Regions from separate parts of the Pseudoduganella sp. SL102 genome, predicted to be linked through region 3. Evidence: predicted binding sites of a transcription regulator. Region 3 holds the regulator's gene; each other region holds the start of a gene.

Region 1 (5,338 bases), 1.8 Mb from region 3:
GAGCGTTCCAGCGCATGCGCCTCGGCCAGCAGCGGCGCCAGGTCGACATGGCGTTCCTCCATGAGCCGGGTACTGCCCAGCACGAGGTCGCGCCCGTCCACCGCCGCCGCCAGGCCACGCCCGGGCCACGCCGTCACCGCCTGCGCCGCGGGGACCGCCGGCAGGTCCGCCGCGCGCTCCAGGGCCGCATCGAGCACGGCGCGGGCCAGCGAATGTTCGCTGCCACGCTGCAGCGCGGCGGCCAGCGCCAGCAAGTCCGGTTCCGCGATGCCATGCGCGCGCAACGCGGCAAGCACGGGGCGGCCCTGCGTCAGCGTGCCGGTCTTGTCGAAGACCACCGTGGTGACGCCGTGCGCGGTTTCCAGCGCCTGGGCATCCTTGATCAGGATGCCGTGGCGGGCCGCCACGCCGGTGCCGGCCATGATCGCCGCCGGCGTCGCCAGACCCAGCGCGCACGGGCAGGCGATCACCAGCACCGCCACCGCGTTGATCGTTGCTGTTTCCAGGTCGCCGGACGCCAGCCACCAGCCGGCCAGCGTGAGCGCGGCGATCGCCAGCACGACCGGCACGAACACGGCGCTGACGCGGTCCACCAGGTGCTGCACCGGCGCCTTGGCCGCCTGGGCATCCTCGACCAGGCGGATGATGCGCTCGAGCGTGGTCTCGGCGCCGGTGGCCGTGGTGCGCACCAGCAGCAGGCCGGCGCCATTGATCGCGCCGCCCGTCACGCGGTCGCCCGGCCGGCGCGCTACCGGCAGGCTTTCGCCGGTGACCAGCGCTTCGTCGACGTCGCTGGCGCCTTCCACCACCTCGCCATCGATGGCGATCCGCTCGCCGGGCCGCACCACCACGAGGTCGCCGGGGCGCACGGTGTCGACCGGCACGTCGCTGTCGATGCCATCGCGGCGCACGCGGGTCGATTCGGTCCGCAGCGTGCGCAGGGCGCGTATCGCCGACGTGGCCTGGCGCTTGTCGCGCGCTTCCAGCCACTTCCCCCGCAAGACCAGCGTGATGACGACGGAAGACGCTTCGAAGTACAGGTGGGCGGCATGGCCGGCCAGCATCAGGTAGACCGACAGCCCGTAGGCCGCGCTGGTGCCCAGCGCCACCAGCAGGTCCATGTTGCCGGCCCCTGCCCGCACGGCCTTCCAGCCGGCCCGGTAGAAGCGCGCGCCGAACAGGAATTGCACGGGCGTGGCCAGCAGCCATTGCAGCCAGGGCGGCGCCATCGCGTCGATGCCCAGCGGGGCAAGCAGCATCGGCGCGGCCAGCGGCAGCGACAGCAGGGCCGCCAGCAGCACCGGCAAGCCTTCGTTGGCGCCGCGCAGCCAGCGCAGCGCGAAATTGCCGCGATCCGGCGCCTGCTCGGCGGGAGCAGCCGCCGCGGCGACCGGCCCCGCTTCATAGCCCGCGTGCTCGACGGCCGCGCACAGCGTGTCGAACGGCAGCGGCGCGTCGGTCTCGACACGGGCGGTTTCGGTGGCCAGGTTGACGCTGGCGCTGCGTACGCCCGGCACGGCGGCCAGGGCCTTTTCGACACGGCCCACGCAGGCCGCGCAACTCATGCCGCCAATGCGGACGTCGTGGGAAAGCTGATTGCTCATCGGGATACTCCTGCTCCATGATGTCGCCATCATCAAGTATCCCATGATGGGAAGGTCAAGGCATTTCGCTTGGCGCTGTGCCCGCTAATTCGGGGAACTTCCCAACGGAATCACGGTCTGACTTCCTGTTGAGATACTTCATGTATATCAGGGGGCGACATGGGCACGGCGGATGTTGGAGTACTGATCGAAGCGTTGATGCAGCAACAGCTCTCGGAAGATCAGGTCGCGTTGCTGCAGGGCTTTCTGGCCAGCGTCGAGCAACCAGGCCAGTGTCATCGCCTGATCGAGGAAGCCGCCGGAAAGCCACCATGTCCACATTGCCGGTGCCAGCGGTCCCACCGTTGTGGACAGGCCAGTGGTTTGCAGCGCTATCGCTGCGTGGCGTGCCGGCGCAGCTTCAACGCCTTGACCGGCACACCCCTTGCCCGTCTGCGGCTGCGCGACAAGTGGTTGCATTATCTTCAGTGCCTGATCGAGTCGATCCCCGTGCGCTCGGCGGCCGAGCGCTTGGCGGTAGCCAAGTCGACCAGCTTTCGATGGCGCCACCGTTTCATCGCCGCGTTGCTCCGGGCGCCTCTTCCGCAGTTGTCCGGCATCGTCGAGGCCGACGAGACCTACCTTCTGGAATCACAAAAAGGCTCGCGACACCTGGACCGGCCGCCACGCAAACGCGGCGGCAAGGCCAGCCGGCGCGGCATCAGCAGCGAGCTGGACTGCATCCTCGTTGCCCGCGACCGCAACCGGCAAACCTGTGACTTCGTCACGGGCCGCGGCCCGGTCAGTGCCGGCCAGTTGATGAAGCACCTGAAGCCTGTACTGGCGCCCGATGTGCTGCTCGTGACCGATGCCGCCAAGGCCTACCAGGCATTTGCGAAGCAGGCCGGCATCACGCACGAAGCGATCAACGTGCATGCCGGCATTCGGGCACGCGGGGCACTCCATATCCAGGGTGTCAACGGATGGCACAGCCGCTTCAAGACCTGGCTGCGGCGATTCAATGGTGTCGCGAGCCGCTACCTGGCCAATTACACCGGCTGGCTACGTGTGCTCGATGCCGCCGACCTGACGGCACCGCGGCAATGGTTAAGCGTTGCCGTGGTGCAAGCCTAGGATCGTCGGCTCTTTTGTCGCGCCCGGCATCCAAGAAAGTCCCGTGATCAACGGCAAGGCTACTTAACGCGAACAGCGCCTTTCGCTTGCCCCCACGACAGGCTCAGCGCAAGGACAGGCTCAGCGCAACGGCAGGCTCAGCGCACCTCGCAGTCGACGCTGTTCGGCGCCGCGCTGCCGGGCCCGCTGTCGCCCGGGCCGATCGGGCTGTTGAACTTGACCGGCGGCGTGAACTGGATGCCGGGATTGGCCGGCAGCAGCTGCGGCGGCCGGGTAATGCCCGGCACGTAGCCGAACTGGCCGGCGTTGAAAGCGGCGCCGCCGGCACCGTTGGCGACGAAGATCATGCCGTCGAGTACCTGCACGTACAGGCCCGGTGGACGCGCGGGTTGGGCGCCGGACGGCAACGCGGGCGCGGCGCCATCCGGTGGCGCAACGAATTCGGCGATGAACGTGGTGCCGCGGATGCCGATCGTGGCGGCCGGCGTCTTCATCTCGAACTTTTCCTTGCTGCGCTTGCCCAGCAGGCCGGTGACCGAGCGCAGCCCGCCCTTGACGAGATTGAACGTCGCCGCGTCGCCTTCCGGGCGCTCGGCCGCGAAGCTGAAGTTCTCGATCGTCATCGTGGAGCCGGGGCGCAGCGTGATTTCACTGTTGTCGATGACTTTCACCATCGCGTAGGTGTTCTTTTCCGTCACCAGCGTGTCGCCGTTCTCGACCTCGGATTTCAGCGCGAGGATCTTCACGGCGCCGTTGGCCTTCTTCGCCAGCAGCGGGCCGGACAGGCGCACCACGACGCCGGCCACCGGCGCCGCCCACGCCAGCTGCGCGCAGCCCAGCAGCAGGCACAGCCACAGGACATGCCAGGGCGACAGGCACCACGGCGCCGGCGCGGGCCGGCGGCCGATGGCCGTGTCAGTTGCAGTAGTTCTTGACCACGGGTTTGTCATTTCTGGATCCTTGTTGCGCGGTGGCATTGCCTCCGCCGGTGTCTTCTTCATCCTCGGCCGGCGCCGCGTCGCCGCTGCCTGGCGCGGCAGGAACGGAACGCGCGTCGCTTTTCTTCACGTCGCGGGGGACGGTCGCGATGAACTCGTTCAACGCCACCTGCACGGGCTTGACCGGTTCGGTCGCCGTCGGCGGCGCGATAGCCTGGCAAGCCGGCAGCTGCGGCGCCAGCCGGCATTGATCCACCGACACCGGCGACGGTGGCGAAGGCGGCGGTGGCGGCGACGGCGCCGGTGCTGGCGGCGGCGGTACCGGTGCGGGCGGTGGCGGGGGTTCCGGTACCGGTGCCGGGGGCGGCGGAGGTTCCGGTGCCGGTACCGGCGGTGGTGGCGGAGGCTCCGGTGCCGGCGCTGGTGGCGGCGGAGGCGGCTCCGGCGCCGGCGATGGCGGCGGCGGTGGTTCCGGCGGAGGTGGCGGCGGAGGTGGCGATGGCGGTGGCGGCTCCGGTGCCGGTGCTGGCGGCGGAGGTGGTTCCGGCGGTGGCGGTGGTGGCGGCGGGATATTCGTGTTTTCCTGCAGCGTGAGCGTCCCGCGCGTGGCCAGGGTGGCGCCCGGCGACACCGTGATCCGGTCGCCGGCCGTCAGCCGGATCCCGCCCGTGTCGGACGTCACGCTTGCGGTGCCGCCCACCGTCAGCCGGTCCGCCGGGGAACCGCTGCGGGCCGCTTCCAGCGCGATGTCGCCGCTGCGCGAGACCACGGTACCGTCCACCGTGAGCGGGCTGTGCGCGGTGATCGCGATGGCGCCGCTGCCGGACTGCACCAGCCCTGCCGCGCCGATCGTCGTCGCGCCATGATTGCGCAGCGTGATCGCGCCGCCGTTGCCCAGGTCGAGTTTCAGGCGGTGCACGGTCAGCGCGTTCGCGTAGCCGGGGCGGTTGTTGGTGATGACGATCGGCGTGCTGCCCTCGGTGGCGGTGCCGGCGACGTCCAGCAGGCCGACCGCCGTCAGCAGCGGCGCCCCGGCCGCGCCGACGCTGCCGCCGGCCGTGACCGCGAGCGTTTCGCCGGCGATCGTGCCGCCGGCCGATGCCAGCGAGCCGGCCACCGCGAGGACGATATCGGTGCCGTGGATGCCGTCGATGCCGGCCAGCCGCGCGATGGCCAGGTCGCCGCCGTTGCGGAAGGCGACGGTGCCCGCCGACGCGACGGCCAGCTGGTCCACGTGATTGGCGGCATGGTCCAGCGCCACGGCGGTGCCCGAAACCGCCAGCGTGGCGGCCTGGATCGGCGCCGATTGGGCGACAGCCCCGCCGGTGGCCACCAGCGTGACGCCATCCTTCACGCGCAGCGCGCCGTCGACCGCCACGCTGGCGCCCTGCAGCGCCAGCATGCCGCCGGCGACCGGCGTGCCGGACAGGTCCAGCGCGCCGGTGACCGTGAGCTTGCCGCGGTAGCCGTCGCGCGTGCCGATCGCCAGCCTGCCCGCCTGCACGGTGTTCAGTTCGGCGCTGTCCAGGTAGGCGGCGCCCGCGCCCAGCGTGATCGCGGCCGTGTCGGAATAGGTATCGATGGCCACGTCGCCGGCGCCGATGCCGGCACCCGGGTCGATCGCCACGTCGTCCGAGCGCAGGATGACGCGCTGGCCGGCCAGCGCGGCGCCCGCCCCCAGCA
Region 2 (5,338 bases), 820 kb from region 3:
TGGAACTGGTGCAGGACCGCGAAACGAAGCGCCCGTTCGACCCGGACCTGAAGCTGTTCGCGGCGGTGAAGGAGCAGGCGATGGACTGCGGGCTGATGGTGTACCCGATGGGCGGCACGGCCGACGGCAGGCGCGGCGACCATATCCTGCTGGCGCCGCCGTTCATCGCCACCGAGGCGGACCTGGCGCAGATCGTCAGCCGCCTGTCGGATGCGCTGGGGCGGGCCCTGGCGGCGATCCGGCCGGCTTGATCAGAACTGCTGGAACCCGATCACGTCCTGCTGCTGCTCGCCCAGCCCGGCGATGCCGAGCCGCAGCAGGTCGCCCTTCTTCAGGAAGCGCTTGCGCGCCATGCCCACGCCGGGCGGCGTGCCGGTGGCGATGATGTCGCCCGGTTCCAGCGTCATGAATTGCGACAGGTACGCGACGATCTGCGGCACCTTGAAAATCATCGTCGACGTGTTCCCCGTCTGCATGCGCTTGCCGTTCACTTCCAGGTACAGGTCGAGGTCGTTGACGTCCCATACTTCATCGCGCGTGACGAGCCACGGGCCGACCGGGCCGAACGTGTCGCAGCCCTTGCCCTTGTCCCACTGGCCGCCCCGTTCGAGCTGGAACTCGCGCTCGGAGACATCGTTCACCACGCAGTAGCCGGCCACGTATTTCTCGGCATCGGCTTCGCTGACATGGCGCGCGCGGGTGCCGATGACGACGCCCAGTTCCACTTCCCAGTCCGTCTTCTTCGAGCCCTTGGGCAGCATCACCGGATCGTCCGGGCCGGACAGGCTGGTGATCGCCTTCATGAACACGATCGGTTCCTTCGGCACCGGCAAGTTCGATTCGGCCGCGTGGTCCGCGTAATTGAGGCCGATGCCGATGAACTTGCCCACCTTCCCCACCGGCACGCCGAAGCGCGGATTGCCGCGCACCAGCGGCAGCGTGTCGTGCGGGACCTTGGCGATCTTCTTCAATACCTTGTCCGACAGATTGGCGCCGGCGAGGTCGCCGATCACGCCCGACAGGTCGCGCAGCCTGCCTTCATCATCGATCAGGCCCGGCTTTTCCTTGCCGACGCGCCCATAACGAACCAGTTTCATTTTCTCTCCTACTCATGATGCGGCGAAAGCGGGCCAGCAGCCTGCGCTTCCGGTCAAAGCGGAGATTCTACAGGGTTCGCGAGAAGCGGCCTGCGCCGGCGCCGGAAGAAGCGGACGATGCCTGGCAATTGCAGCACTACCAGCAGCAGGAACGCGGCCCGGTAGGCGGCGCCCGGATAGCGCTGCGCGGCGTCCGGCGGCCACAGGTCGACGACCAGGCCGAAGCCCGCCTGCACGAGGAAGGCACCGGTGAAGATCAACAGGTTCAGGCACGTCGCGGCACGTCCCGCGAGTGCCGGCGGCAGCGCCCGCGCGACGATCGTGTACTCGATGCCGGTGACGGTGCCCACCAGTGCGAACAGCACGGACAGCATCGCACAGCAGGAAAATGAAGCAGGCGAAGCCGCGGGCTGCCAGGCCACCACGAAGCCGCACTGCACCGCGACGAACAGCGCGACGCCGATGCCGGCCACCGTGATCGGTTCCGCACCGCGCCGGCCCGCCCATTCGGTCACGGTGCCCACGGCGATCGCGCCGAAGATCACGGCGGCCATGCCGATGGACAGCAGCCATGCCACGTCCTGTTCGGAGCACCGCCCCGCGTCCGTCAGCCAGCGCCCGATCCACAAGCCCTGGATGCCGAAGAACACCGCGTGCGGCACCAGCACCAGCGACGCTGTCTCGCGGAATGCCGGGTGGCGGAACACCTCGGCGAGGTCCGCCATGCCGAAGGGCTGCCGCGGCGCGGCCGGCTGCGCGGGCGCCAGCAGCAGCACCAGCAGCGCCACGCCCACGCAGCACAGCGCCAATATGATGAACAGCGCGCGCCAGTCCGCGTGCTGCAGGAACAGGGTGACCGGCAGCGTGGACGAGGCCGCGCCCAGGCCGCCGGCGGCGATCAGGTAGCCCTGCACCGACGGCATGCGTTCCGGCGCGACCCACATGGCGATCGCCTTCACCGTGGCCATGAAGCAGCCGGCCAGGCCGAGCCCCATCACCGTGCGCGCCGCCAGCAGCTGCGCGAAGCCGGTGCCGGACGCGAAGGCGAACGTGCCCGCGGCGGCCAGCAGCAGCATCGGCACCTGCACCCGGCGCGGCCCGAAGCGGTCCAGCGCGACCCCGACCGGCAACTGGGCCAGCGCGAACGCCAGGAAGTAGGCGCTGGTGAGCAGTCCCATGTCGCCCGGCGTCAGCGCCGCCGTGTCCACCAGCTGCGGCGCCAGCACCGCGTTCACCGTGCGCAACAGGCAGGACAGGTAATGCCCCAGCGCGAAAGGCAGGAGCGCGAGACACAGCATGGCCGGCCCGGACAGCCGCGCGCCAGGCACGCGGGCCATCGGCGCCGTGCAGGCGGGCGCGGGATGGAGATCAGGCGCGGATACGGACGCGGGTGCGGCCATGGTCAGGCGGCGTTGCCCTGCGAGGTGCACGAGCGCGCGCTGGTGATCGGGATCACCTTGCGCTGCGGCGGCACGTGCAGCGCCTGCGGCGCGTCGTCGGTCTCGAAGAAGAATTTCTCCTTGCCGAAGGCGGGCTTCAAGTGATCGAGCCAGGTGGCGTTCTCGTCGTACTTGGCGAAGAAGGGCTTCTTCACCCAGTCCGGATTGCGCGCCTGCAGGAACTGCAGCGCGAACAGCTTTTCGCCGTTGATGGTCACCACGCCATCGATCGCGACCTTGCCGGGGAAGGCGCTCATCGACGGGCCGCGCACCGTGCGCGCCAGGCCGGAGACCATCTGGTAAGCCTGCTGGAAGATCTCGTGCGCGCGTGCCAGCGGCAGCTGGAAGTATTCGCTCGGCCCGGTGTCGCGCTCCACGAACATGTAGTACGGGATCGCGCCCAGGCGCACGCCGGTGCGCCACAGTTCGGCCCAGCTGTGCGGATCTTCGTTGATGTGGCGGATCAGCGGACCCTGCATGCGCAGCGTGGCGCCGGTGCCGACGATGCGCTTGACGGCTTTCTGGGCGATGTCCTGGCGCAGTTCCACGGCGTGGTTGTAGTGCCCCATGATCGCCAGGTTCTTGCCGCTCGCCACCACCTTCTCGAACAGGCGCAGCAGGTCGTCCGCATCCTTGTCGGTGACGAAGCGCTGTGGCCAGTACGCCACGGATTTCGTGCCGATGCGGATGTTCTGGATATGCGCCATGTCCGGCGCCAGCAGCGGCTCGATGAATTCGGCCAGCGAGCGGGTATTCATGACCATCGGGTCGCCGCCGGTGATCAGCACGTCCGTCACTTCCTCGTGCGCCTTCAGGTACGACACCAGTTCCGTGGTTTCCCGGGCATCGAATTTCATGTCGTCCATGCCGACGAACTGCGGCCAGCGGAAGCAGAAGGTGCAGTAGGCATGGCAGGTCTGGCCCGCGCTGGGGAAGAACAGCACGGTTTCCTTGTACTTGTGCTGCAGTCCCTTCAGCACGTGGTCGTTCACGCGCGGCACATTGTGCGTCATCTGGCCGGCCGGGTGCGGGTTCATGCGCATGCGGATCTTGTGGACCAGCGCGGCGATCGCTGCGTCGTCCTGCTTCACCATCACGAGGTCGCGCAGCTGGCGGTACTCGTCCACCGGCAGCATGTCGCGGTGCGGGAACACCAGGCGGTAGATGGGATCGTCCGGGACGTTGGCCCAGTCGATCAGGTTCTCCATCACATATTCGTTGGTGCGGAACGGCAGCACGTGTGAGACCACCTGCACGGCTTCCTGCTGGTCCGGCGGCAGCCATTGCCACTGGCGGGCCTGGCGGATGCTCTGGCGGGTGTAGGGCTTGAATTTTTGCGGGGCGAAATCGGTCGTCATTGTGGGTGCTCCGTTTGATTGCTCCGGGTTAAAGGAAACCACATCGTAGACATGCCCCAACTGATCATGTTGCAGTAAATCAATATCCGCACGGAAAATCTTCGTCGCGTTTTCTGACACCTTGCGCTAGCGCAATTTCTCGCCGGCAGCATCGGCGCACAATGGTTTGACCTTAACCAACCACGGGAGCTCCCCATGAAACAAGTACTGATCCGCAGCATGGCCTACCTCGCATTTGCCAGTGTCAGCGCCTTCGTCTTCGCCGCCCAGCCGACCGAGAAGGATGCGATCGCCATGGCCGAACGCGGCGCCGCATTCATGAAGGCCAGCGGCAAGGAAGCGCTGATGAAGAAGCTGGCCGCCAAGGACCCGGAATTCGTGCAGGGCGAGCTGTATGTGGACATGCGCGACATCAACACGGGCATCGTGATCGCCCATCCGATCAACCCGTCGATCGTCGGCAAGAACCTGACCGACGTGCCGGACGCCAGCGGCAAGGTGTATCGCCGCGAGATCATCCAGCTGGCCGCCAGGGATGGCAAGGGCTGGGTCGACTACATGTACAAGAACCCGGTCAGCGGCAAGATCGAACCGAAGACGACGTACATCCTGCGCGTCGGCGACGTGGTGCTGGAAGCCGGCATCTACAAGAAATAAAGACGCCGCCCACGGGTCGCGCGCCACGCATCCTTTCTTTACCTCATTGATCCAAGCTTCACTCATCCAAGCTTCATTCATCCATCATCCCTGGCGGGAGCAGTCATGTTGAACAAATTACGAATCGGTCCCAAACTGTTGCTGGCGCCCAGCGTCGTGCTGATCTTGCTGGTGGCCATCACGGCCTGCGCCTGGATCGGCATGGTGCGCCAGAACGCATCGCTGGAAAACCTGGTGCAGGTGCGCGCCGCGCGCCTGAAGGCCACGGCGGACATCGCCGGCGAAGCCAAGTTCGCCCATGCCAACATCTACCAGTTGCTGGCATGGGTCAACGGCAGCTTCGCGAAAACGCGGCTGGACGAGCTGACGGACCGCATCCACTCCCGCCACCGCAGCATCGAACAGCAGCTGGTGCAGCTGGCGCGCGTGTCCGACGCCGAAGAGCGCAAGCTGGTCGACGCCTCCAGCCAGGCGCTGATCGCCTATCGCAAGGGTGTGCTGGAAACCATCGAGATGGCCCAGATGGACCAGTCGATCGCCACCAATGCGATGCAGAAGGCGGAGCGCCAGTTCGTGCTGCTCGAAGAAGACCTGCAGCGGCTGGCGGCGCTGGAAAAATCGCTGTCGGAAACGGCGCACGCGGCGGCCAAGGCGGAGTTCCGCCAGCTGGGCATCGCGATGGCGGCCTTGTGCGTGCTGTCGGTAGCGCTGTCATTGCTGGTATCGATGCTGGTGCGCACCGCGCTGCTGCGCGATATCCGCTCGATCGCCGACGTGGTGCGCAGCC
Region 3 (5,338 bases):
GGTTCGATGGGGCGCGAAGTGGATGGCGGCGCGATCGAGAACGTGTACCGGCTGCAGATCATGAACACCTCGGAGCAGCCGCACCGCTACCGGATCGCTGCCGACGGATTGCCCGGCCTGGCGCTGGCGACGGACGACGTGGTGGCACTGGCCGGCACCGAAACGCGTGCCGTGCCGGTGCGGGTGCGCGCGCCAGGGGAGGCACTGCGGGGCGCGGGCAAGACCGGCTCGCACTCGATCACATTCACGCTGACGGCGCTGGACGATGCGCGCCTGGCCGTCGAAGAACCCGCGGTCTTCATCGTGCCGCGCTGAGGAGATGACCATGCAACCGATGACGATGTCCGCCACGCCCTGGTACCGCGAGCGCTGGCCTTGGCTCCTGATGGCTGGCCCGGCCGCCGTGCTGGTGGCCGGCTTCTATACGGGCTGGCTGGCCTTCGCGCAGCAGGACGCGCTGGTGGTGGGCGACTACTACAAGCGGGGCAAGGCGATCAACCAGGATTTGCGGCGCGACCGCACTGCCGCCGCGCTGCATGCCGCCGCCGCCCTGCGCTACGATGCCGCGCACGGGGTATTGCACGGCCGGCTATCGGCCAGCGCGCCGCTGCCCGGTCCCTTGCAGCTGCACCTGGCGCATGCCACCCAGCCGGAAAAGGACTTGCGGCTGCTGGTGCGGCCCGATGCCGGCGGCAGCTTCGCCGTGCCGTTGCCGCTGCTCGAACGCAGCCGCTGGACCGTGCTGGTGGAAGACGAACGGCGCACCTGGCGCCTGGAGGGGCAGTGGCAGTGGCCGGTGGAGCGGGAGGTGACGGTGGCAGCTTTGCAATGAAGCAGGCGCCGCTGCTGCATCAAGCTGCAACCGTTGGCCGGCGGACACCAGTGTCAGATACCAATGCCGCTAAGTTAAGCGTTACCCGACACATGAAAGCGCATGCATTCACCCCAAAGGCGAAGGACTGGGGTCAGACCCGCCGGGTCTGACCCCGGCATTTGCACTTGGGGTGGGCTTATCTAAGCGGCATCACGCGCAGGTCTCGGTCCCCGCCGTGATCGCCTTCAACCGCGGCAGGTCGAGCACCTTGACCTCCCGGTTCGCCACCATCAGCAAACCCTGCTTCTTGAACTTGTTCAACAGCCGGCTGATACTCTCGATCGTCAGCCCCAGGTAGTTGCCGATATCCTCGCGCGACATGCGCAGCTGGAATTCGGTGCTCGAGTAGCCGCGCGCCTCGTAGCGCGAAGCCAGGTTGACGAGGAAGGCGGCGAAGCGCTGGGTTGCCTGCATATTGCCCAGCAATAGCATCACGCTTTGCTCGCGCGTGATTTCCTGGCTCATCATGCGGTGGAAATGGCGCAGCAGCGTGGGCATGTCCACCAGCAGCTGTTCCAGGCTGGCGAAGGGGATCTCGCAGACCTCGCTGTCTTCCAGCGCCAGCGCGCTGCAATAGTGCCTGTCGGTGCTGATGGCGTCCATGCCCAGCAGTTCGCCGCCCATCTGGAAACCCGTCACCTGTTCTTCGCCGTTGGCGTTGATCTGGTAAGTCTTGAAATGGCCGAGCCGGATCGCGTACAGGTTCGTAAACGGCTCGCCGATACGGAACAGGTTCTCGCCCTTCTGCACCTTGCGGCGGCGCCCGATGATCTTGTCCAGCTTGTCCATGTCGCCCATGTCCAGCCCCATCGGCAGGCACAGCTGGTGCATGCTGCAGGTCGAGCAGCGTGCCTTGAGGATCTCGATCGTGGCGCCGGGCAGGGTCAGGGATGGCAGCTCATGCATCATTGTCGGGTCCGATGTCATCGTCCATTGTCGGTTGACCTCCAGTGTACTTGATCCCGCCCCGATCCCGCCTCGATCCCGGCTTGATCCCGCTGTCCGGGCAACCGCGCAACTTGCAGCTTGCGTGCCCTTCCGCACAGTGCGCCAGCGGGGAAGCGGCGCATAGTGTCCCGACAACATCGGGGCGGGGGGAGACAATGCGTCCGCTTGGTATCAAGGCGAAAGTCGCGCTGGCGACGACCGTCACGTGCATCGTGATGATCGCGCTGGTCACCGTGCTGCAGGCCCGGCGCATGCAGGAGGATTTCACGCGCGTGCTGTTTGCCCAGCAGGATGCGCTGATCGCGCGCACCGCGCTCGAGGTGGATGAAAAGATGACGCTGCTGCGCGACATCGTTGCCGAATCGGCACGCTGGCAGCCCGGCGACATCTGTGCCGACCCGCCCGCGCTGCGCGCCCACTACGACTACCGCGCCGTCCTTCGCCTGTTCGATGACATCATCGTCGTCAGCCCGGCCGGCACGATCGTGGCCGACATCCCCGCGCTGCCGGGCCGCCCCGGCGTCAGCGTCACGGACCGCGCGTACTTCCAGCGGGTCATGCAGGAAAAGGCGCCCCTGATCGCCGAACCGGTGATCGGCAGGGCGAACCGGCAACCTGTCGTGCAGATGGTCGCCCCCGTGCTCAGCGAGGACGGCGAGGTGGCCTGCGTGCTGATCGGCGTGCTGCGCCTGTACAAGAACAACCTGCTGGGCCACCTGCGCACGGCCAAGGTGGGCCGCACCGGTTATTACTACATCGTCACCGGCTACGAACCATCGGTCTACGTGGTGCACCCCGACCCGGCCCGCCTGCTGAAGCCACGCGGCCAGGAAGGCTATGCCGCCACCGTGCTGGCGATCCGCGGCGGGTTCGAAGGCACCACGATCAGCACCGATGGCCGCGGCGTGCGCGCGCTGCTCAGCTACAAGCGCCTGAAGACGGTACCGTGGATCCTGATCGCCAACCTGCCTGCCGAGGAAGCGTTCGAGCCGTTCGACGACCTGCTGGTGCGGCTTGCGCTATGGGGCACGCTGGCCTCGCTCGTCACCGCGGCCGTCATCACCTGGATCACGCTGCGGCTGATGTCGCCGCTGATGCGGCTGCGCGATGCGATCGGCACCTTGCGCGGCACGCCGGGGCACTTCGCCCCGCTGCCGGTCACGTCGCGCGACGAGATCGGCGAGCTGACCGGGGCGTTCAACGACCTGATGCGCGAACGCGAGGCGGCCGATGCCCACGCCCGCGACCTGATGGAGGAGCTGGAAACCCGCGCCGCCGAGCTGGAACGGGCGCGCGACCGGGCCGAGGCGGCCAACCGCGCCAAGAGCGATTTCGTGGCCAACATGAGCCATGAGATCCGCACGCCGATGAATGCGGTGCTGGGCATGGCGCAACTGCTGCAGAACACCGACCTGGCGCCGCAGCAGCGCAAGTACCTGCACATGATCCGCACCGCCGGCGATTCGCTGCTGGGCATCCTGAACGACGTGCTGGATTTTTCCAAGATCGAGGCGCAGCGGATGGAACTGTCGCCCGTCGAATTCGACCTGGACGAATCGATGAGCACCTTGGCGACGACGATGACGATGAACGCCGGCGACAAGGAACTGGAGCTGGCCATCGTGGTCGACCCCGAGGTGCCGCGGCTGCTGCGGGGCGATGCGCTGCGGCTGCAGCAGGTACTGGTGAACCTGGCCGGCAACGCGATCAAGTTCACCGCGCACGGCGAGGTCGTGGTCGAGGTGAGCCTGGTGGAGCACGGCGGCGGGGAGGCCGGCGCGGTGCTGGGCTTCGAAGTGCGCGACACGGGCATGGGCATGAACCCGGAACAGCTGTCGCACCTGTTCCAGGCGTTTACACAGGCCGATGAAAGCATCACGCGCCGCTTCGGCGGCACCGGACTGGGACTGGCGATCACGCGCCGGCTGATCGAACTGATGGGCGGGGAAATCCATGTCGAAAGCGAACCGGGCAAGGGCAGCCGCTTCTGGTTCACGCTGCCATTCGGCGTGCTGCCGCGGCCGGAAGCACCGCGCAAGCCGGCCGCCGGCCATCTCGCCGTGCTGGTGGCGGACGACAATGCCACCAGCCGCAACCTGATCGGCCGCCTGATCCGCACCTGGGGGTGGGAAGCGGACCTGGTCGATTCCGGCAGTGCCGCGCTGGCGATGTTCACGTTCCGCATGCGCACCGGCCGGCCATACGACGTGGTGCTGGCCGACTGGCACATGAGCGGCCCGGACGGGAATGCCCCCGCCGCGGCGATCCGGCGCGAGGCCGACGGGCACCGGCAGCCGATCGTGGTGATGCTCAATGCCTTCGCGCGCGAGCGCCTGGAACAGATTTCAAGAAGCGCGGAAGCCGATGCGGTACTGGTCAAGCCGATCACCAGTTCCACGCTGTTCGACGCGCTGCACCAGGCCCTGGCGGCAAAGGGCGGCGGCGGCGAACTGGTGTCCGCCAACGCCCAGGGCCATGCGAACCGCCTGCAAGGCGTGCACTTCCTGCTGGTGGAAGACAATCCGCTGAACCAGGCCGTGGCGCGCGGCATCCTGGAACATGCCGGCGCCACGCTGGACGTGGCCGGCGACGGCCAGCAAGCCCTGGATGTGCTGCGCATCGACGCGCAGCGCTACGACATCGTGCTGATGGACATGCAGATGCCCGTGCTGGACGGCTTTTCGGCGACCGCCGCGATCCGCTCGGAACTGGCCCTGCGCCTGCCGGTGATCGCAATGACGGCCGGCGTGCTGGCCTCCGAGCGGGAACGCTGCATGGCGGCCGGTATCACCGACTTCATTGCCAAGCCGGTCGTCGTCGACGAGATGATGATGGTGATCGAGCGGCACCTGCCGGCGCGGCGCAGGCAGGCCGAAGCGCCACCGCCGGCGGCCAAGGCGGCTGGCCCGCTGGAGCCAGCCGCGGCGCAAGGGGGCGAACCCGTGTTCAGCATGGACAGCCTGGGGCGCGTGATGGGCCGCGATCCGAAAGGCCGGGCGCTGATGCGCAGGATGGTGGAAAGCGCCCTGGAAGGCGGCATGACGCCGGCCGACGAAGCGGACCGCGCGCTCGCGGCCGGGGACGTACAGGCGGCGGCGAATACCTTCCATGCGCTGCGCGGCGCCATCGGGGTGCTGGGGGCGAAGCGCCTGATCCGGGCCACGATGGATGCGGAACTGGCGATCGCCGAATTGCCCGCCAGCGAACTGGCGCCGCATTTCGCGGCAGTCCGCCATGAACTGGCGCTCGTGCTGGCAGCGGGCCGGGCGTGGCTCGACCAGGCGGAGATGGCGGGGAGCTAGGCGCTGGTGTACCTGCGCCGCGCCGCGCTAGCGGTTGCGATGGTTGACAGCGCGCCGGCCGCCAGGCCGATGGCGAAAGCGCCGTACACCATCGCCAGGGAACGCTTTGACAGGCGCACGTCGAAGCCCGGCTGCAGGCGCTGCGGCGTCAGCTTGTAGTCGACGAAGCAGGCCACCGCCGATGCCGCCGCCGCCGAGGCCAGCTTGGAGGCCA
Region 4 (5,338 bases), 2.7 Mb from region 3:
CGCGGCGTTACCGGTGCGGCGCCGGCAGCGCGGGTTTCCAGCGCGCCGGCGCGCATCATGAGGTCATCATGTCGAGATTGAGCCCGTCCAGGTCGATCACCTTCAGGCCGTAGTTCTCGCCCGCCACCACCACTTCGGCACGCCCGATCGCGGTGCCGTTCACCTTGATGACCAGCGGCTCGCCGGCCAGCGCGTCCAGTTCCACCACGCTGTCCGGGCCGATGTTCATCAGGTCCTGCAGGGAAATGCGCGCCGATCCCACTTCCAGGGTCAGCGTCACGGGGATCTTGCGCATCATTTGCGGCAGGTCGCGGCGCGGCGCGAGCGGCGCCTGGGTGAAGTCACCGGCCATCGGGCTGGGCACCGGTTCGATGATCATCTCTTCGGTGTCGTCGAGCAGCGCGTCGTTGTTTCCGTTTTCGTTCATCATGGTCATTCGATGTCTTCAAAAGAGGTCAGGCACAGTTTTCCCTTGTGCTCGGTCACCGCGGCCGTGTACAGCCGCGAATCCTCGAGCATCACGTCTGCCCTGTCCAGGCTGACCGGAATCACGTCGCCGATCCGCAGGTCGAACAGCGCGCCCAGCGTGACTTCCTTGCTGACCAGCTGCCCGGCCAGCGTCACCTGCAGCCGCTGCGCCAGCGGCACCGCCGGCTTCGGAGCTTGTCCGCCGGCGCCCCGGCCTGTTTCACGCTGCGGCGCCAGGCCATGCAGCACGTCCGATATCAAATGCTTATCCAGTGCAAACCATACCCTGCCTGACAGTTCCCCGGCGCGCACATTCATCGTGATGAGCCACGTGCCCTTGCCCGGCTGGCCGCCGGCGGCGGGCGCGGCGGGCGGCAGCGGCGCGGCCAGCGGCTGGCCGCCGGGCAGGCTGGCGGCGATGCGCGAACCCACCACATGCGCTAGCTGTTGCCCCAACGCAACGCCCAGCCGTTCTTCGGTGGCCGTCACGCGCACTTGGCCCGGGTCGGCGGCCGGCGCCGGCGCGCCGGCCTTGGCCGAGCCGTAGCGCTGGTCCAGCACGGCCAGCAGGAGCACCCGTTCGATCGCGAAGGCGATCACGCCACTGCCCGCGGCGAAGTACTGCCAGCGGGTGCGCGGCTCGCTGCCTGTCAATTGCGAAAAGCCCACCTGCTCGACCTCGGCCGCGCCCCAGTAGCGGCGGCTCGCGGGCTGGCGCAGGGCGGCGGCGAGGTCGTCGCGCAACTGGGCAGCGAAGTGCGGCAGGCGGTGAACCGGGCGGCCCAGCAGGCTCGGATCCAGTACCTGGTGCGGTGCGGTGGTGGTCAGCGTGGTCATGGTCTTGTTTTCCCTCTGCACGCCACATCGTAGCGCAAATGCGCGCGAACACCACGAAGGGTCCGTGCAGGGCACGTAGCATAACCGAATTCGTTGCGTATTGCCACGCATCAATACCGCGCACGATTGAAATGGGCCTTTACAGCGTTGTTGCCACGCGGTAAGCTTCTTTCTGTCGGGCGTCAATTAATGCTGCTACTCAGCAATTAGCGGCAGTTAATCAGGTTGATGCTTAGTGCATGATTTTTAACGAGTTTTGCCACGATTTCAAGTTTCTTACATGAGAAACAACGCAGCGCAACTAAACGTTCCTGGCCAATAACGACCGAGTGACCCATTTAAAACGGCCATGCTTTTTAATTCCGCCAACGCGGAGCGAGAAAATCGGAAGTTTTTCTTTGTGAGTATCAAGTTGCAGCGCTGGCGACCGATACCCACAAGCAAGTCGGCAGCAAGAATTGATGATGTGTAGCAATTCTTGCTGTCCCCCCGGCCCCCCCGGCGGTAGGACGAAGTTCAACGTTGTATTCAAGTGGAGATGGCAGATGGCAAATGATATCGGCGGCATGATCAAGGCGGACCTGGCGGCACTCACCAATGCCGCTTCCGACCTCGCCAGCCAGGCGGGCGCGATTGCGCCGGCCATGCAGTTCGACGCACAGTCCGGCGCCCATGCCGGGCAATCCGGCGGTTTCGCCGACGCAATGATGAGCGCTGTCTCCAGCGTGAACGCGGCCGACAAGGCTGCGGGTGAAAAAATGGCCGATGTCGACGCCGGCCGCAGCGACGACCTGGTAGGCGCCATGATGGCCAGCCAGGAAGCCAGCCTCTCGTTCTCGATGCTGATGCAAGTTCGCAACAAAGTGATGGGCGCCGTCGACGAGCTCATCAAGCTGCCGCTGTAAGCAGTCGCCGCCAGCCACACCTTTCTCCGCAGTACCCTTCACCGCGAAAGACCCGACGTGATCAACACCCTTAAGTCCGCTTATGGGCGCTGGCGCGGCAATGGCGCCACCGCCATGCCCCCTGCCCTCGTCAAGAACCTGTACCCGATGCTGATGCTGGCTGTCGGCGTGACCGCCATCGTGCTGATGTTCCTCTGGAAGGACCAGTCCGGCTACAAGGCCGTCTTCGGCGCCCGCGAAAAAGTCGTCGCGGCCGACATGATGACCGTGCTCGATGCCGAGCAGATCGCCTACCGCATCCACCCGGACAGCGGCCAGGTGCTGGTGCCGGAATCGGAACTGGGCAAGGTGCGCATGCTGCTGGCGTCGAAAGGCGTGACCGCGCAGCTGCCGGCAGGCCTGGAGCTGATGGACAAGAACGATCCGCTGGGCGTGTCGCAGTTCGTGCAGGACGTGCGCTTCCGCCGCGGCCTGGAAGGCGAACTGTCGCAAAGCATCATGACGCTCGATGCGATCGCCTCGGCCCGGGTCCACCTGTCGATCGCCAAGTCGACCTCGTTCGTGTCGTCGGACGGTGAAAAGTCGTCCGCCGCCGTCGTGATCGGCCTGAAGCCGGGCCGCACGCTGTCGCCGGAACACATCGCCGCCGTGGTCAACATGGTGGCCGGTTCGGTCGCCAGCCTGGACCCGACCCGCGTCAGCCTGGTGGACCAGGCCGGCAACCTGCTGAGCTCGCATGTCGACCTGTCCGACGGATTCGACGCGAACGCCGCCGGCAACGAAGGCCAGAAGAACATCCAGGACGGTATCAAGAACAACATCCGCGGCCTGCTGGGCCCGATCGTCGGCGACGACAACTTCAAGGTCAGCGTCACCGCCACGGTGGACAACGACAAGGTCGAGGAAACGGTCGAGAAGTTCGGCGAAGCGCCGAAGGTCACCAGCGAAGCGATGCGCGAAGAGCAGGACCGCAACCGCATGGTGATGGGTGTGCCGGGCACGCTGTCGAACCGCCCGCCGGCTGAAGCCGCTCCGGCAGCGCCAGGCGCCGACGGTGCCCCGGCCCAGCAGCCGGATGGCTCGGCCCGCAAGAATGCAACCACGCGCCAGTACGCCTACGATCGCAGTATCGTGCAGACGAAACGTGCCCGTGGCCGCCTGGAACGCCAGAACGTGGCGATCGTGCTGGCCCAGTCCGCCGCCGCCGACCCGAAAACGGGCTGGAGCGCCGCCGAGCTGAGCAATATCGACAAGGTGCTGCGCAACGGCCTGGGCATCAATGACGAGCGTGGCGATACGCTGGTGGTGTCGGCGATGCGCTTCCCGGCCAAGGCGGCGCCGGTGCAGTGGTGGGAAGAACGCGACAACATCGTCGACATCGGTGGCTGGATCAGCTACGCGCTGGCCGCGCTGCTGGGTTACTTCCTGATCCTGCGTCCGCTGCTGAAACTGCTGACGAACAGCCTGGCACCGGCCGCCCCGGTACCGACCGCGATCGGCACCCGCACCGGCGGCGAACGCCGGGCCGGCGAAGCGAATGTGCTGCCGGGCACGGTGGAAGCACTGCCGGCAGGCAGCACCGCCCCGGCCGCCCTGGCCGCGGACCTGGCTGGCGGCGCCGTGATCCCGGCAGGCGAAGCCGGCGCGATCGCCGTCCAGCCGCTGCTGGAGAACTACGACCTGCCGCCCGCCGGTTCGCCGGTCGACGTGATGGTCGATCACCTGAAGGTTCTGGCCGAGAAAGAGCCGGAGCGTGTTGCGGAAGTCGTCAAACAGTGGATGCAGAAAAATGGCCGAGCTCAATAACATGAACGCGAATCTGAACGATCTGGCACCTGCCGAAGGTGCGACCCTTTCCCCCGTCGAGCAGGCTGCCATCGTGCTGCTGTCGATCGGCGAGGAACAGGCGGCGGCCGTGCTGCGCTGCCTGTCCCGCGAGGAGCTGCTGGAAGTCACGCAAGTCATGTCGCGCATGAGCGGCATCAAGGTCGAATCCGTCAAGGGCGCGATCCAGACCTTCTTCGACGACTACCGCCAGCAGTCCGGCGTGCACGGCGCCTCGCGCCAGTACCTGAAGCGCTCGCTGGACCTGGCGCTGGGCGGCGACATCGCCAACACCGTGCTGAACAATATCTACGGCGACGAACTGCGCCCGAAGATGGCGCGCCTGCAGTGGGCCTCGCCGAAGTGGCTGGCCGACTACATCGCCAACGAGCACGTGCGCATCCAGGCCGTGTTCCTGGCCTTCCTGCCGCCGGCGCTGGCCGGCCAGATCATCGACGGCCTGCCTGTCGAAGGCCGCGACCTGGTGCTGCTGAGCCTGGCACGCCTGGACGAGATCGACCGCGACCTGCTGGCCGAGCTGGATGAACTGGTGGACCGCTGCCTGGCCTCGTTCGACATGCAGAGCACCAGCATCGAAGGCGTCAAGCAGGTGGCCGAGATCCTGAACCGCCTGCCGGGCAACCGCGCGCAGGTCGTGGAACTGCTGCGTGCGCACGATCCGTCGATCGTCGAGCAGATCGAACTGTCGATGTACGACTTCCTGATCCTGGCGACGCAGACCGAAGCGGTGCTGACCCGCCTCATCGAGGAAGTGCCGCTGGAACAATGGTCGATCGCCCTGAAGGGCGCCGAGCCGTCGATCCGCGACGCCGTGCTGAAGACCATGCCGAAGCGCCAGGCACAGGCATTCGAGGACATGATGCGCCGCGCCGGCCCGGTGCCGATGTCGCGCATCGAGGCGGCCCGCTCGGAAATCATGGCCACCGTCAAGGCCCTGGCCGATGCCGGCGAAGTCGAGGTACAGCTGTTCGCCGAGACGGTGGTCGAATGAAGCAATTCCGCCCTTATCGCTTCCCGCCGCTGTCGCACCACACGCCGCCCGCGGCGCGTGGTGACGGCACGGCAACGCCCGATCCTGCCGCATGGCAGGCATCGATCAGCGAGGGATTCGAACAGGGCCAGCGCGACGGCTACGAGATCGGGCTGCAGCGCGGCCAGGAAGAAGGTTTCGAAGCCGGCCGCGTGCAGGGCATCGCCCAGGGCCGCGAGGAAGGCCGCGCCGAGACCGCGGTGGCGATGGACGACCTGGCCCGCCCCATCGATGCGATGCTGAAAAGCCTGAA

The links. The regulator FNR, encoded in region 3, switches genes on or off when oxygen is low (the NO sensors DNR and NnrR bind a similar motif). The targets are predictions, from matches to a motif close to TTGATNNNNATCAA.
Region 1: a site for FNR is predicted at 1,742-1,755, ahead of OU994_RS25460 (cation-translocating P-type ATPase). Genes of this name have one in related genera too.
Region 2: a site for FNR is predicted at 4,061-4,074, ahead of OU994_RS29460 (KamA family radical SAM protein). Genes of this name have one in related genera too.
Region 4: a site for FNR is predicted at 1,406-1,419, ahead of OU994_RS21235 (FliM/FliN family flagellar motor switch protein). Genes of this name have one in related genera too.

What each region holds. Positions count from the first base shown of each region.
Region 1 is NZ_CP115554.1:6,016,266-6,021,603, forward strand. It holds gene OU994_RS25460 (cation-translocating P-type ATPase) at 1-1,604, opposite strand, end outside; gene OU994_RS25465 (IS1595 family transposase) at 1,764-2,717, shown strand; gene OU994_RS25470 (FecR family protein) at 2,855-3,667, opposite strand; gene OU994_RS25475 (filamentous hemagglutinin N-terminal domain-containing protein) at 3,633-5,338, opposite strand, start outside.
Region 2 is NZ_CP115554.1:6,950,229-6,955,566, forward strand. It holds gene OU994_RS29445 (aspartate aminotransferase family protein) at 1-251, shown strand, start outside; gene OU994_RS29450 (fumarylacetoacetate hydrolase family protein) at 252-1,097, opposite strand; gene OU994_RS29455 (MFS transporter) at 1,151-2,497, opposite strand; gene OU994_RS29460 (KamA family radical SAM protein) at 2,500-3,894, opposite strand; gene OU994_RS29465 (cache domain-containing protein) at 4,090-4,551, shown strand; gene OU994_RS29470 (methyl-accepting chemotaxis protein) at 4,657-5,338, shown strand, end outside.
Region 3 is NZ_CP115554.1:329,487-334,824, forward strand. It holds gene ccoG (cytochrome c oxidase accessory protein CcoG) at 1-315, shown strand, start outside; gene OU994_RS01415 (FixH family protein) at 326-832, shown strand; gene fnr (fumarate/nitrate reduction transcriptional regulator Fnr) at 1,025-1,783, opposite strand; gene OU994_RS01425 (response regulator) at 1,978-5,124, shown strand; gene OU994_RS01430 (hypothetical protein) at 5,121-5,338, opposite strand, start outside.
Region 4 is NZ_CP115554.1:5,032,669-5,038,006, forward strand. It holds gene OU994_RS21230 (FliM/FliN family flagellar motor switch protein) at 56-430, opposite strand; gene OU994_RS21235 (FliM/FliN family flagellar motor switch protein) at 433-1,305, opposite strand; gene OU994_RS21240 (flagellar hook-basal body complex protein FliE) at 1,851-2,210, shown strand; gene fliF (flagellar basal-body MS-ring/collar protein FliF) at 2,268-4,016, shown strand; gene OU994_RS21250 (flagellar motor switch protein FliG) at 4,000-5,046, shown strand; gene fliH (flagellar assembly protein FliH) at 5,043-5,338, shown strand, end outside.